2 regions of the Xanthobacter pseudotagetidis genome follow, and region 1 is predicted to be linked to the other one. Evidence: predicted binding sites of a transcription regulator. Region 1 holds the regulator's gene; the other holds the start of a gene.
The links. The regulator PhoB, encoded in region 1, activates phosphate uptake and scavenging genes when phosphate is short. The targets are predictions, from matches to a motif close to TGTCATNNANCTGTCAT.
Positions count from the first base shown of each region.

Region 2: V5F67_RS18415 (PstS family phosphate ABC transporter substrate-binding protein) is a predicted target of PhoB. The motif match lies at 2,248-2,264, and genes of this name have one in related genera.

Region 1 covers NZ_CM195534.1:4,667,076-4,672,812, forward strand. The annotation lists gene V5F67_RS21355 (aspartate aminotransferase family protein) at 1-343, opposite strand, end outside; gene V5F67_RS21360 (GcrA family cell cycle regulator) at 875-1,396, shown strand; gene phoB (phosphate regulon transcriptional regulator PhoB) at 1,565-2,266, opposite strand; gene phoU (phosphate signaling complex protein PhoU) at 2,376-3,104, opposite strand; gene pstB (phosphate ABC transporter ATP-binding protein PstB) at 3,124-3,948, opposite strand; gene pstA (phosphate ABC transporter permease PstA) at 4,065-4,898, opposite strand; gene pstC (phosphate ABC transporter permease subunit PstC) at 4,915-5,737, opposite strand, start outside.
Region 2 covers NZ_CM195534.1:4,017,134-4,022,870, forward strand. The annotation lists gene pstA (phosphate ABC transporter permease PstA) at 1-114, opposite strand, end outside; gene pstC (phosphate ABC transporter permease subunit PstC) at 125-976, opposite strand; gene V5F67_RS18415 (PstS family phosphate ABC transporter substrate-binding protein) at 1,170-2,171, opposite strand; gene pstS (phosphate ABC transporter substrate-binding protein PstS) at 2,716-3,744, shown strand; gene V5F67_RS18425 (arsenate reductase/protein-tyrosine-phosphatase family protein) at 3,788-4,675, shown strand; gene arsB (ACR3 family arsenite efflux transporter) at 4,751-5,737, shown strand, end outside.

The sequences.
Region 1 (5,737 bases):
CCGACGCGTAATGATACTTGCGCGCCATCTTGATGGCGCACTCCAGCGCCTCGGCGCCGGAATTGGTGAAGAACACCGTGTCGGCGAAGGTCACGGCGGTGAGGCGCTCGGCGAGGCGCTCGCCACCGGGAATGCGGAACAGGTTGGAGACGTGCCACAGCTTGCCCGCCTGCTCGGCGAGCGTGGCCGCGAGGCCAGGATGGGCATGGCCGAGGATGTTCACCGCGATGCCGGCGGTGAAGTCGAGGAAGCGTCGCCCGCCCGTCGTGACGAGCCACGAGCCCTCTCCCCGTTCGAATTCGAGGTCGATGCGCGCATAGGTCGGCAGGACGGCGGAGATCACGACTTCCTCCAGTGCGGGGGGCTGACCCGCCGCCCGTGCCTTCCAGACCCCGTTTCGTTCGAGACGTTGCCTTCAAGACCCGTGCGGGTGGAGCTTCCCCTGAGCCGGCTCGCAGGCGGCCGGAAATTAAAAAGGGCCGCCCAACCGGGGGCGGCCCGACAATTTTCGCAATACTAATGATCGCGCGCGCGAGGTCAACATCGCCGCCGCGCCTACACAGGCCGCCAGAGTGCCCTTTCGGCCTTGACGATCCACAGGAAGGTGAGTCCCGCGTGCAACGACCTGGGGAAAACGACCCGGGCGCCGAATCGGGACTCTGTCGCCGGGGGCGTGCATATTGTAGGTTAATTTTCAGTTGGCCACGACATATCGTGCGCCACTCTTCCTCGGGACGGTGATTGTGGCCGACTCCCGCGCAATGTCGCGCGGGGGCTCGCGGGAGGAGTCCGGCTTTTCCGGGCGGCGCCGCGGCACAGCGTCCGGCGCCCTTATTCCGGCGCCACTCGAGATGCGGCAGATGGGAGACGAGCCATGAGCTGGACCGACGAGCGCGTCGAGCTTTTGAAGAAGCTTTGGGGAGACGGCCTTTCCGCGAGCCAGATCGCCGCGGAGCTGGGCGAGGTGACTCGCAATGCGGTGATCGGCAAGGTGCACCGCCTCGGCCTTTCGGGCCGGGCCAAGACCGCCCCCACGGCGGCGCGCCCGCGCAAGCCGGCGCGCGAGGCCGAGCCGCGGCGCGACGCGCGTCCGCAGCGTCCCCTGACCCACGGCGCCACGGCGCTCGCCCCCGAACTGGAGCAGATGGCGGAAGAGGCTCCCGCCCCGGCTCCCCAGTCCGCGGACAACGTGGTACCGATCGGCCAGCGCTGCACCATCATGAACCTGACCGAGAGCACCTGCCGCTGGCCCATGGGCGAGCCGGGCACGGACGGCTTCTACTTCTGCGGCGGCAAGTCCAAGCAGGGCCTGCCCTATTGCGCCCATCACGCGCGCATCGCCTACCAGCCGGTGCAGGACCGCCGGCGCGACCGGCGCCTCGCCTACCTCGCCTGAAAAGACGGGGCGCGCGCGCTGCCCGGCACTGGCATGGGCCCTCCGGTCGAGCCGGAGGGCGACGGGGGTGAGGCAGGCCGGCGTCATCCAACAGCAACACCGTCACGCTCCGGCTCGACCGGAGCATTCGCGGCCTTCCGGCACGGCGGCCGGCTATCAGCGTAGCGCTCAGTGCGCCCGCGCGAACATCTCGTTGAAGGAATAGCCGGCCCCGCGCACGGTGCGGATGGGGTCCGACTGGCGGCCGCGGTTGATCGCCTTGCGCAGGCGGCCCACATGGACGTCCACGGTGCGTTCGTCGATATAGACGTCCTGGCCCCACACGCCGTCGAGCAGTTGCTCGCGCGAGAACACACGGCCGGGGCTCTGCATCAGGAATTCCAGCAGCCGGAACTCGGTCGGCCCGAGATGCACCTCGCGGCCGGAGCGGTGGACGCGGTGGGTCTCGCGGTCGAGCTCGATGTCGCCGGCGCGCAGCAGCGTCGCCACATGCTCCGGCTTGGCCCGGCGCAGCAGCGCGCGCACGCGGGCGAGCAACTCGGGTACCGAGAACGGCTTCACCACATAGTCGTCCGCCCCGGTGGAGAGGCCGCGCACGCGCTCGGTCTCCTCGCCGCGGGCTGTGAGCATGATCACTGGCAGGCGCTCGGTTTCCGGGCGGGTCCTGAGGCGCCGGCACAATTCGATGCCGGAGAGGCCAGGCAGCATCCAGTCGAGGATGACCAGATCCGGCACGCTCTCGCGCAGGCGGGTTTCCGCCTCGTCGCCGCGGGCGACGGCCTCGACGCCATAGCCCTCCGACTCCAGGTTGTAGCGGAGCAGGAGGGTCAACGGTTCCTCGTCCTCGACGATCAGGATACGCGCCGGCACGGGTCTCTCATCCGACTGTCATCAACAGGCGCAGGAGCCGAGTGGCCCGGCGCCGCGCCTCGAAAGGAAGCGCCTGCGGCCCGCGCGGGACCGCCCGGCGCTCCCGGCTTCAGCCCTGGACGGTCCGTCCGGGGAAGGCCACCGTGGTCTCGCTGGAGGCGTCCGCCTTGGGGCGGCTCTCCGGCAGGTTCTGGCCGGTGACCATGTAGTAGACGATCTCCGCCACGTTGGTGGCGTGGTCGCCGATGCGCTCGATGTTCTTCGCGCAAAACAGAAGATGCGTGCAGACCGAGATGTTGCGCGGGTCTTCCATCATGTAGGTGAGGAGCTCGCGGAACAGCGAGGTGTACATGGTGTCGATGGCGCCGTCGCGGCCCCACACTTCGACCGCCTTGGCCTCGTTGTGGCCGGCATAGGCGTCGAGCACTTCCTTCAGTTGCTCCAGCACCAGGTCGGAGATGTGCTCCACCCCGCGCACCAGCTTCTGAGGATGATACTCGCCCTCGATGGCGATCACGCGCTTGGCGACGTTCTTGGCGAGGTCGCCGATGCGCTCCAGGTCGTTGGCGATGCGGATCGAGGCCACCACCTCGCGCAGGTCGCCGGCCACCGGCTGGCGCTTGGCGATGACGAGGATGGCCTTCTCCTCGATCTCGCGCTGCATCTGGTCGCAAGTGGCGTCCAGGAGCACCACGCGCTGCGCCAGGGCGGCGTCGCGACGGATCAGGGAGGTGACGCTGTCGGCCACCAGGCGCTCGGCCTGGCCGCCCATCTCGACCACCTTGCGGCCGAGCTCCTTCAGCTCGGCGTCGAAGGAGGAAACGGTATGCTCGGGCATCTCGATGTTCCTTGCGCGCTCAGCCGAAGCGGCCGGTGATGTAGTCGCGGGTCTTGATCTCCTTCGGATTGGTGAAGATCACGTCCGAAGGCGCCACCTCGATCAGCTCGCCGAGATAGAAGAAGGCGGTGATGTCCGCGCAGCGCGCCGCCTGCTGCATGTTGTGGGTCACGATGACGATGGTGAACTCGCGCTTCAGCTCGTCGATCAGGTCCTCGATCTTCGAGGTGGAGATCGGGTCCAGCGCCGAGGTGGGCTCGTCGAGCAGGATCACCTCGGGCTTCACCGCGATGGTGCGGGCGATGCACAGGCGCTGCTGCTGGCCGCCGGACATGCCGAGCGCCGAGGTGTGCAGGCGGTCCTTGGTCTCGTCCCAGATCGCGGCCTTGCGCAGGCACCATTCCACGCGCTCGTCCATCTGCGCCTTGGAGAGGCGCTCGTGCAGCTTCACGCCGAAGGCGATGTTGTCGTAGATCGACATGGGGAACGGGGTGGGCTTCTGGAACACCATGCCGATGCGGGTGCGCACGATGGTGGCGTCCAGTTCCTTGCCGACGATGTTCACGCCATCGAACATCACCTGGCCGTCCGCGCGCTGGCCGGGATAGAGGTCGTACATGCGGTTGAACACGCGCAGCAGCGTGGACTTGCCGCAGCCCGACGGTCCGATCATCGCGGTCACGCGCTTCTCGGGAATCTCGAAGTTGATGTTCTTCAGGGCATGGTTCTGCCCGTAGTAGAATTGCAGGTTCTGCACCTTGATCTTGGCGGGCGCCTGCGGGGCGTCGGGCTTGGCGGCGACGGCCGAGGCGAGATTGAAGGTGGGATCGACGGCAGAGTTCATCTGAGCCTCACTTGGATCCTGAAGCGCCCGGCTTGCGTCCCGGCCGCGAGCGATTCCTTGGGTCTTTCCGTTCCAGGGCCGGGCGGCGCGGCGGGCGCCCGGCCCCGGAGCGGAGGCTATTTCGTGCGCGCCAGGAACAGGCGGGCGAGAACGTTCAGCACCAGCACGCCCACCGTGATGATGAGCGCGCCGGCCCAGGCGAGCGCCACCCAGTCGTCGAACGGGCTGCCGGCATACTGGTAGATGGCGATCGGCAGGCTGGCCATGGGCTTGGAGAGGTCCAGGGACCAGGAATTGTTGCCGAGCGAGGTGAAGAGCAGCGGCGCCGTCTCGCCCGCCGCCCGGGCGATGGCGAGCAGGACGCCGGTGACGATGCCGGCCTTGGCGGCGCGCCAGGTCACGAGCATCACCACCTTCCACTGCGGCGCGCCGAGCGCGAACGCGGCCTCGCGCAGGCCCACCGGCACGAGGTTCAGCATGTCCTCGGTGGTGCGCACCACCACCGGGATCACCAGGATCGCCAGCGCCAGCGCGCCGGCCCAGCCGGAGAAGCCGCCGAACGGCACCACCAGGAAGCCATAGATGAACAGGCCCACCAGGATCGAGGGCGCAGAGAGCAGGATATCGTTCACGAAGCGGGCGGCGGCGCCGATCTTCGTGCCCTTGCCGTTCTCCGCCAGGAAGGTGCCGGCGAAGATGCCGATCGGTCCGCCGATGGCCATGGCGATGGCGATCTGGATCAGCGAGCCGACGATGGCGTTGGCGAGGCCGCCGTTCTGGCCCGGCGGCATGGTCACGTTGGTGAACACCCCGAGGCTCAGGGCCGGAAGCCCGCGGGCGAGCAGGGTCCACAGGATCCAGCCCAGCAGGAAGATGGCGAACATCGCGAAGATGGTGGATATCGCCTTGACGGTGGTGTCCTTGGCGCGGCGGGCGGCGAGAGAGGCCATGGCTTCAGGGTTCCCCTCAGTCGAGCCGCGAGCGCACGAGCGCACGGGACAGGGCAAGCACGATGAACGAGATCACGAACAGGATGAAGCCGAGCTGCAGCAGCGAGGTGAGCTTGAGCGAGCCGATCGGCGCCTCCGGGAACTCGTTGGCGATGGTGGAGGCGATGGTCGCGCCGGGCGCGAACAGCGAGGCGGACAGGCGCGTCGCGTTGCCGATCACGAAGGTGACCGCCATGGTCTCTCCCAGCGCGCGGCCGAGCCCGAGCATGATGGCGCCCACCATGGCGGTGCGGCCATAGGGAATGGAGACGTTCTTGTAGACCTCGTAGGTTGTGCCGCCGACGCCGTAGGCCGATTCCTTCAGCATGGGCGGGACCGATTCCAGGGTCTCGACGAACATGGCGGTGATGAAGGGCAGGATCATCACGGCGAGGATCAGGCCGGCGGTCAGCATGCCCGAGCCCAGCGGCGGGCCCGCGAACAGGAGGCCGAGCACCGGCAGCTGGCCGAGCGTCTCGATCAGCGGCGGCTGCACGTAGGCCGCCATCAGCGGGACGATGATGAAGAAGCCCCACATGCCGTAGATGATGGAGGGCACGGCAGCGAGCAGCTGCACAGCGACGCCGATCGGGCGCTTCAGCGCCTGCGGGCAGATTTCGGTGAGGAAGAAGGCAATGCCGAACGACAAGGGCAGCGCCACCACGACCGCGATCACGGCGCTGAACAGCGTGCCGTAGATCATGACCAGGGCGCCGTAATTCTCGGTCACCGGGTTCCAGCTGGCGGTCCAGATGAAGTCGAGACCGAAATGGCGCAGCGCCGGCAGCCCGCCGAGGAAC
Region 2 (5,737 bases), 650 kb from region 1:
GACGACGAGGACGCCGAGGCCGAGGATCGCGAAGTTGCGGTCGGAGCGATGCGCCCGGGCGATGATCTCGGCATCGGAGCGGCGGTGGGAGGACGGCGATGCGATCGGCTTCACGGCATGCCCCTCAATAGACTTCACGGTACTTCCGGCGCAGCCAGAAGGCGACGATGTTGAAGGCGAAGGTCATGAGGAACAGCATCATGCCGGCGGCGAAGATGGTGAGGTAGGCGATGGATTCGTGCGGGACGTCGCCGAGGCTAATCTGCACGATGTAGGCGGTGATGGTCGCGGCCCCCTCCAGGGGATTGAGGGCGAGCTTCGCCTGCTGGCCGCCGGCGATGGCCACCACCATGGTCTCGCCCACCGCACGCGACATGCCGAGGATGTAGGCCGCCGTCACGCCGGAGAACGCGCCGGGAATCACCACCCGCACTGCCGTCTGGAGCCGCGTGAAGCCGAGGGCGTAGGCGCCTTCCCGTAGTTCGCCCGGCACCGCCCGCATGGCGTCTTCGCTCACCGAGACGATGTAGGGCAGGATCATGATGCCCATGACGATGCCGGGCACCAGCAGGTTGAAGCCCGCGAGGCCCGGAATGAAGGTCTGGAAGATGGGCGTGAGGAACAACAGGGCGAAATAGCCGAACGCCACCGTGGGCACGCCGGCGATGAGCTCCAGGAACGGCTTGATGGTCTCGCGCACCTGCGGGCGGGCGAATTCCGACAGGTAGATGGCAAGCACGGTTCCCGCCGGAATCGCGACGATGAGCGCGATCAGAGAGCTCATGAGGGTGCCCGACACCAGCGTCATGATGCCGAAATGCTTGTCCTGGAATACCGGCGTCCACTGGGTGTCGGTGAGGAAATCGACGATGGAGACCTGCGCGAAGAATTTGATGCTCTCGGAGAGCAGCACATAGACGATGCCCGCCGTCACCAGCACCGAGAGGGCGGCGCTGAGGAACAGGACAATGCGCATGACACGGTCCACCACACGCCGCCGCGCGAGGAAGGCGGGTGAGACCGTCAGGCGCGGTCGTCCTGTTCTGCCCTGGGTGATCATGGCTTCGATAAAGCTCGCTTCCTCTTGGGAGGGGAGGCGCCGGAGCGCCTCCCCCGAAAGCTGGATCCGATCAGATTGAATTCATCCGGTCGGCGCGTGCTCCCACGCGTCAGTAGACGAGCTTCTCCTTGACGAGGTCCTCCACCGAGACACCCACCTTCGAGCCGGTGAAGCCGGTGCCGATCTCCCGCTTCTTGAAGCGCTCCTGGAACACCTTCAGGGCGCTCTCCGGCAGGGGCACGTAGCCCACTTCCTTGACCAGCTCGACCGCGTGCTTCGGGTCCTGGTAGAACTCGACGAACTTCGCCACCTCCGGGCGGGTTTCGGCCGCCTTCTTGTTCACATAGATGAAGATCGGCCGCGACAGGGGCTGGTACTTGCCGGTGCGGGCATTCTCGACCGACGGCTCCACGGCGGGCGCGGCGTCATCGACCTTGATCTTCACCGCCTTCAGCTTGCCGGTGTTCTCTTCATAATAGGCGAGACCGAAGAAGCCGAGGGCGTTCGCGTCGCCCGCCACGCCCTGGACCAGGACGTTGTCATCTTCCGACGCGGTGAAGTCGCCGCGGCTGGAGTGCTCCTTCCCGACGATGGCGGCGGTAAAATAGTCGTAGGTGCCGGAATCGACACCCGCGCCGTAGAGCACCAGCGGGCGGTCCGGGTAGCTGTCGCGGACCTGCTTCCAGTTGGTGATCTTGCCCTGGGCCTCAGGCTCCCAGATCTTCTTCAGGTCCGCGACTGTCATTTCGCTCGCCCAGGTGTTGGACGGGTGGACGATGACCGTGAGCGCATCGAGGGCGACCGGCAGCTCGATATATTCGATGCCGGCCTCCTTGCAGGCCTTCTGCTCGGCGGAGGTGATCGGGCGCGAGGCGTCGGAGATGTCGATCTCTCCGCGGCAGAACTTTTTGAAGCCGCCGCCGGTGCCGGAGATGCCGACCGTCACCTTGATATCCTTGTTCACCTTCTGGAATTCCTCGGCCATGGCTTCGGTCACGGGGAACACCGTGGATGAGCCGTCGACCTTGACCAGTGCCTGAGCGGCCGCCCCGTTGAAGGCCGCGCCGGTGGCGAGCAGCGCGAAGGCGCTCGCGAAAGTGATGATCTTCATGAGGATGCCGTCTCCCTGGACAGTGCCGCTAGGGCCTCTGACGCTCGCCTAGCCTCACGGGCTCTAAGCAAGTCGTGTAACGATCTCATGACAATTTGTGTATATCGAGCGATATGCGTGAATCAACAGAGATTTTATCAAAATTGATTTGATGTATTTCTCGCCGATTTTCGGCGTTATGCGATATTGTTTGCAGGTAAATAACATCGGCCTGCGATGAATTATTGCAGCTTTATCGATCTGACCAGACCCGCGTCAGCGGATACGACTTATTGAAATGCCTGACGAAACACCCATTGTTCGTTGCAGCGCCCGAGCAAATTCGCCGCTCAACCTCGCCGGCAAATCGCGTCTACACCACATCAATTCTATTGGTATCGAAATATCGACAATTATACTATCGCAGCGGAAGGGGCGGCGCGCGTGGCGTCACAAGAGTGACACGAAGGCCATATAGCGATCTGTCCACTCCTATCGACATAACGACTCATATGGAGCTATCTGTCTCCAGCGACATGTCGCGAGGACCCAAGGGAGGCCAGCCGTGAATCGCATTCTTGCCTGGACAGCCGCGGCTGCGCTCGCGGCCCTATCGACGCTCGCGCCTGCGGCGCACGCCGCGGAGGTGCGGGGCGCTGGCTCCACCTTCGCCTATCCCATCATCTGGAAATGGGCGGAGGTGTTCCGCGAGCGCACCGGACACCTCGTGGGATACCAGTCGGTGGGCTCGTCATCTGGCATCAACCGCATCAAGGACGGCGTGGTGGACTTCGGCGCGTCCGACAAGCCGCTCAAGCCCGAGGAACTGGAGAAGTCCGGTCTCGGCCAGTTCCCCATCGTGTTCGGCGGTGTCGTACCGGTGTTCAACGTGGACGGCGTGGGACCCGGCCAGCTCCGCTTCACCGGCGCCCTTCTCGCCGACATCTATCTCGGCAAGGTCACCACCTGGTCCGATCCCGCCATCAAAGCCCTCAATCCCGACGTCAAGCTCCCCGACGCGAAGATCGTGGTGGTGCACCGTTCCGACGGATCGGGGACCACGTTCAACTGGGTGTCCTACCTTGCCAAGGCGAGCTCGGAGTGGAAGCAGCAGGTCGGCGAAGGCAGCGCCGTCGCCTGGCCGGTGGGGTATGGTGCGCGGGGCAACGAAGGGGTCTCGAGCGAGGTCAAGCGGGTCCCGAACTCGATCGGCTATGTCGAATACACCTATGTGGTGCAGGTGAAGCTGGCCTACGGCCTCGTGCAGAACCGCGCCGGCAAGTTCATCGCGCCCAGCGCGGCGGCGTTCCAGGCGGCGGCGCTGAGCTTCGACTGGGCCAGCGCCAAGGACTTCTTCGTCGTCATCACCGATTCCCCCGCCGCAGATGCCTACCCCATCGCGGCGACCACCTTCGCGCTCATGTACCGCGAGCCCAAGGTGCCGGCGAACAGCCAGGCCGCCTTCGAGTTCTGGCGCTTCGCCCTCGGCGACGGCGAGAAATTCGCGTCTGAGCTCGGCTATGTTCCCTTGCCGCCCGCTCTGGTCCAGCAGGTCAAGGACTATTGGATCAAGACCTTCAAGGGTGGCGCCTGAGGCGCATGGGCTGACGCGAGCGGCATTCGAACGGTGAGGCGAGATGGACGAGACGAAGCTCAATGCGGAAGACGCGACGCGGATCTTCGATGCGCTATCCCAAGGCACGCGCTTCGAGACCTATCGTCTTCTGCTGCGCTATGTGCCCTACGGGCTACCGGCGGGCGACATCGCCCGCCTGCTGGCGGTGGCGCACAATACCATGTCGGTGCATCTCGGCCTGCTGGAGCGTGCCGGCCTCGTCACGTCGCGGCGTGAGGGGCGGTCCATCATCTATGCCGCCAGCCTGTCCACCGCGGGCCCGGTCCTGAGCCAGTTGATGGCAGAGATGGGCTTTGCGGTCTCTCCCCGCTGCGGGACAGGTCCCGCGGCCTTTCCGCAGCTGCGTCCCGTCGCCGCGAACAATCGCGTCTACAACGTGCTGCTGGTCTGCTCGGCCAACTCGGCGCGGTCGCTCATCGCCGAGGCCCTGCTCAATCGCGAGGGACGTGGGCGATTCAGGGCCTTTTCCGCGGGGAGCCGGCCGAAGCACAAGCCGCACCCCATGGCGATCGCCATGCTCCAATCCCTCGGCTACGACGCCTCCGCTCTCACGTCCAAGAGCTGGGATGCCTTCGCGGCGGACGACGCGCCAGAGATGGATTTCATCATCACCACCTGTGACACCGCGGCTGGCGAAATCTGTCCGGCTTTCCCGGGGCACCCGCTCCGGGTGCATTGGGGCCTGCCCGATCCGGTCCTCGTGAAGGGAACCGAAGCGGAGCAGAAGGCCGCCTTCCTTCAGACCTACCGACACCTCGCCACACGCATGTCCGCCTTCGTGAATCTGCCGTTCGAGCAGCTCGATCTTGCCTCGCTCAAGGCGAGCCTCGCCGAGATCGGGCGGATGGAAGGGGCGACCGACCTCACGCTGTCGGGGCAGGCGGCATGAGGGGTCTTCCTGCCGTCATCTGGTCCGCCCATGCTGGCGACGGACCCCGCGAGCCAATGCTGGAGAAACGCGCCCGTGTCCATCTTTGAACGATATCTCACCATCTGGGTCTTCTTGTGCATCATCGCCGGCGTTGCGCTCGGCGCGCTGGCGCCGTCCGTCTTCCAGGCCATCGGCTCGCTGGAGGTGGCACGGGTGAACCTGCCCGTGGCGCTCCTCATCTGGCTGATGATCGTGCCCATGCTGGTGAAGATCGACTTCTCGGCCCTGAAGCAGGTGGGCCGGCACTGGCGCGGCATCTCGGTGACGCTTCTCGTCAACTGGGCGGTGAAGCCGTTCTCCATGGCCTTCCTCGGCTGGCTGTTCATCGGCCACCTGTTCCGGCCCTATCTTCCGGCCGACCAGATCGACAGCTACATCGCCGGCCTCATCCTGCTCGCCGCCGCGCCCTGCACCGCCATGGTGTTCGTGTGGTCGAACCTCACCCGCGGCGAGCCCCATTTCACCCTCTCCCAGGTGGCGCTCAACGATGCCATCATGATCGTCGCCTTCGCCCCTGTGGTGGGGCTTCTACTGGGCCTGTCCTCCATCACCGTGCCATGGGACACGCTCATCCTGTCGGTCGTGCTCTATATCGTCGTGCCGGTGATCGCAGCGCAGTTCCTGCGCGGGCGCATCATTTCGGCTGGTGGGCAAGCCGGTCTCGATCGTCTCCTCGGCGTGCTCCAGCCGCTCTCGCTGGTGGCGCTGCTCGCCACCTTGGTGCTGCTGTTCGCCTTCCAGGGGGAACAGATTCTCGCCCAGCCGCTGGTGATTGCCCTCCTCGCGGTGCCGATCCTGATCCAGGTCTATTTCAACTCCGGCCTCGCTTATCTCCTGAACCGGATCAGTGGGGAGGAGCATTGCGTGGCGGGACCCTCCGCGCTCATCGGCGCCTCCAACTTCTTCGAGCTCGCCGTGGCCGCCGCCATCAGCCTCTTCGGCTTCAAATCGGGGGCTGCGCTCGCGACGGTGGTCGGCGTGCTCATCGAGGTGCCGGTGATGCTCTCCGTGGTCTGGATC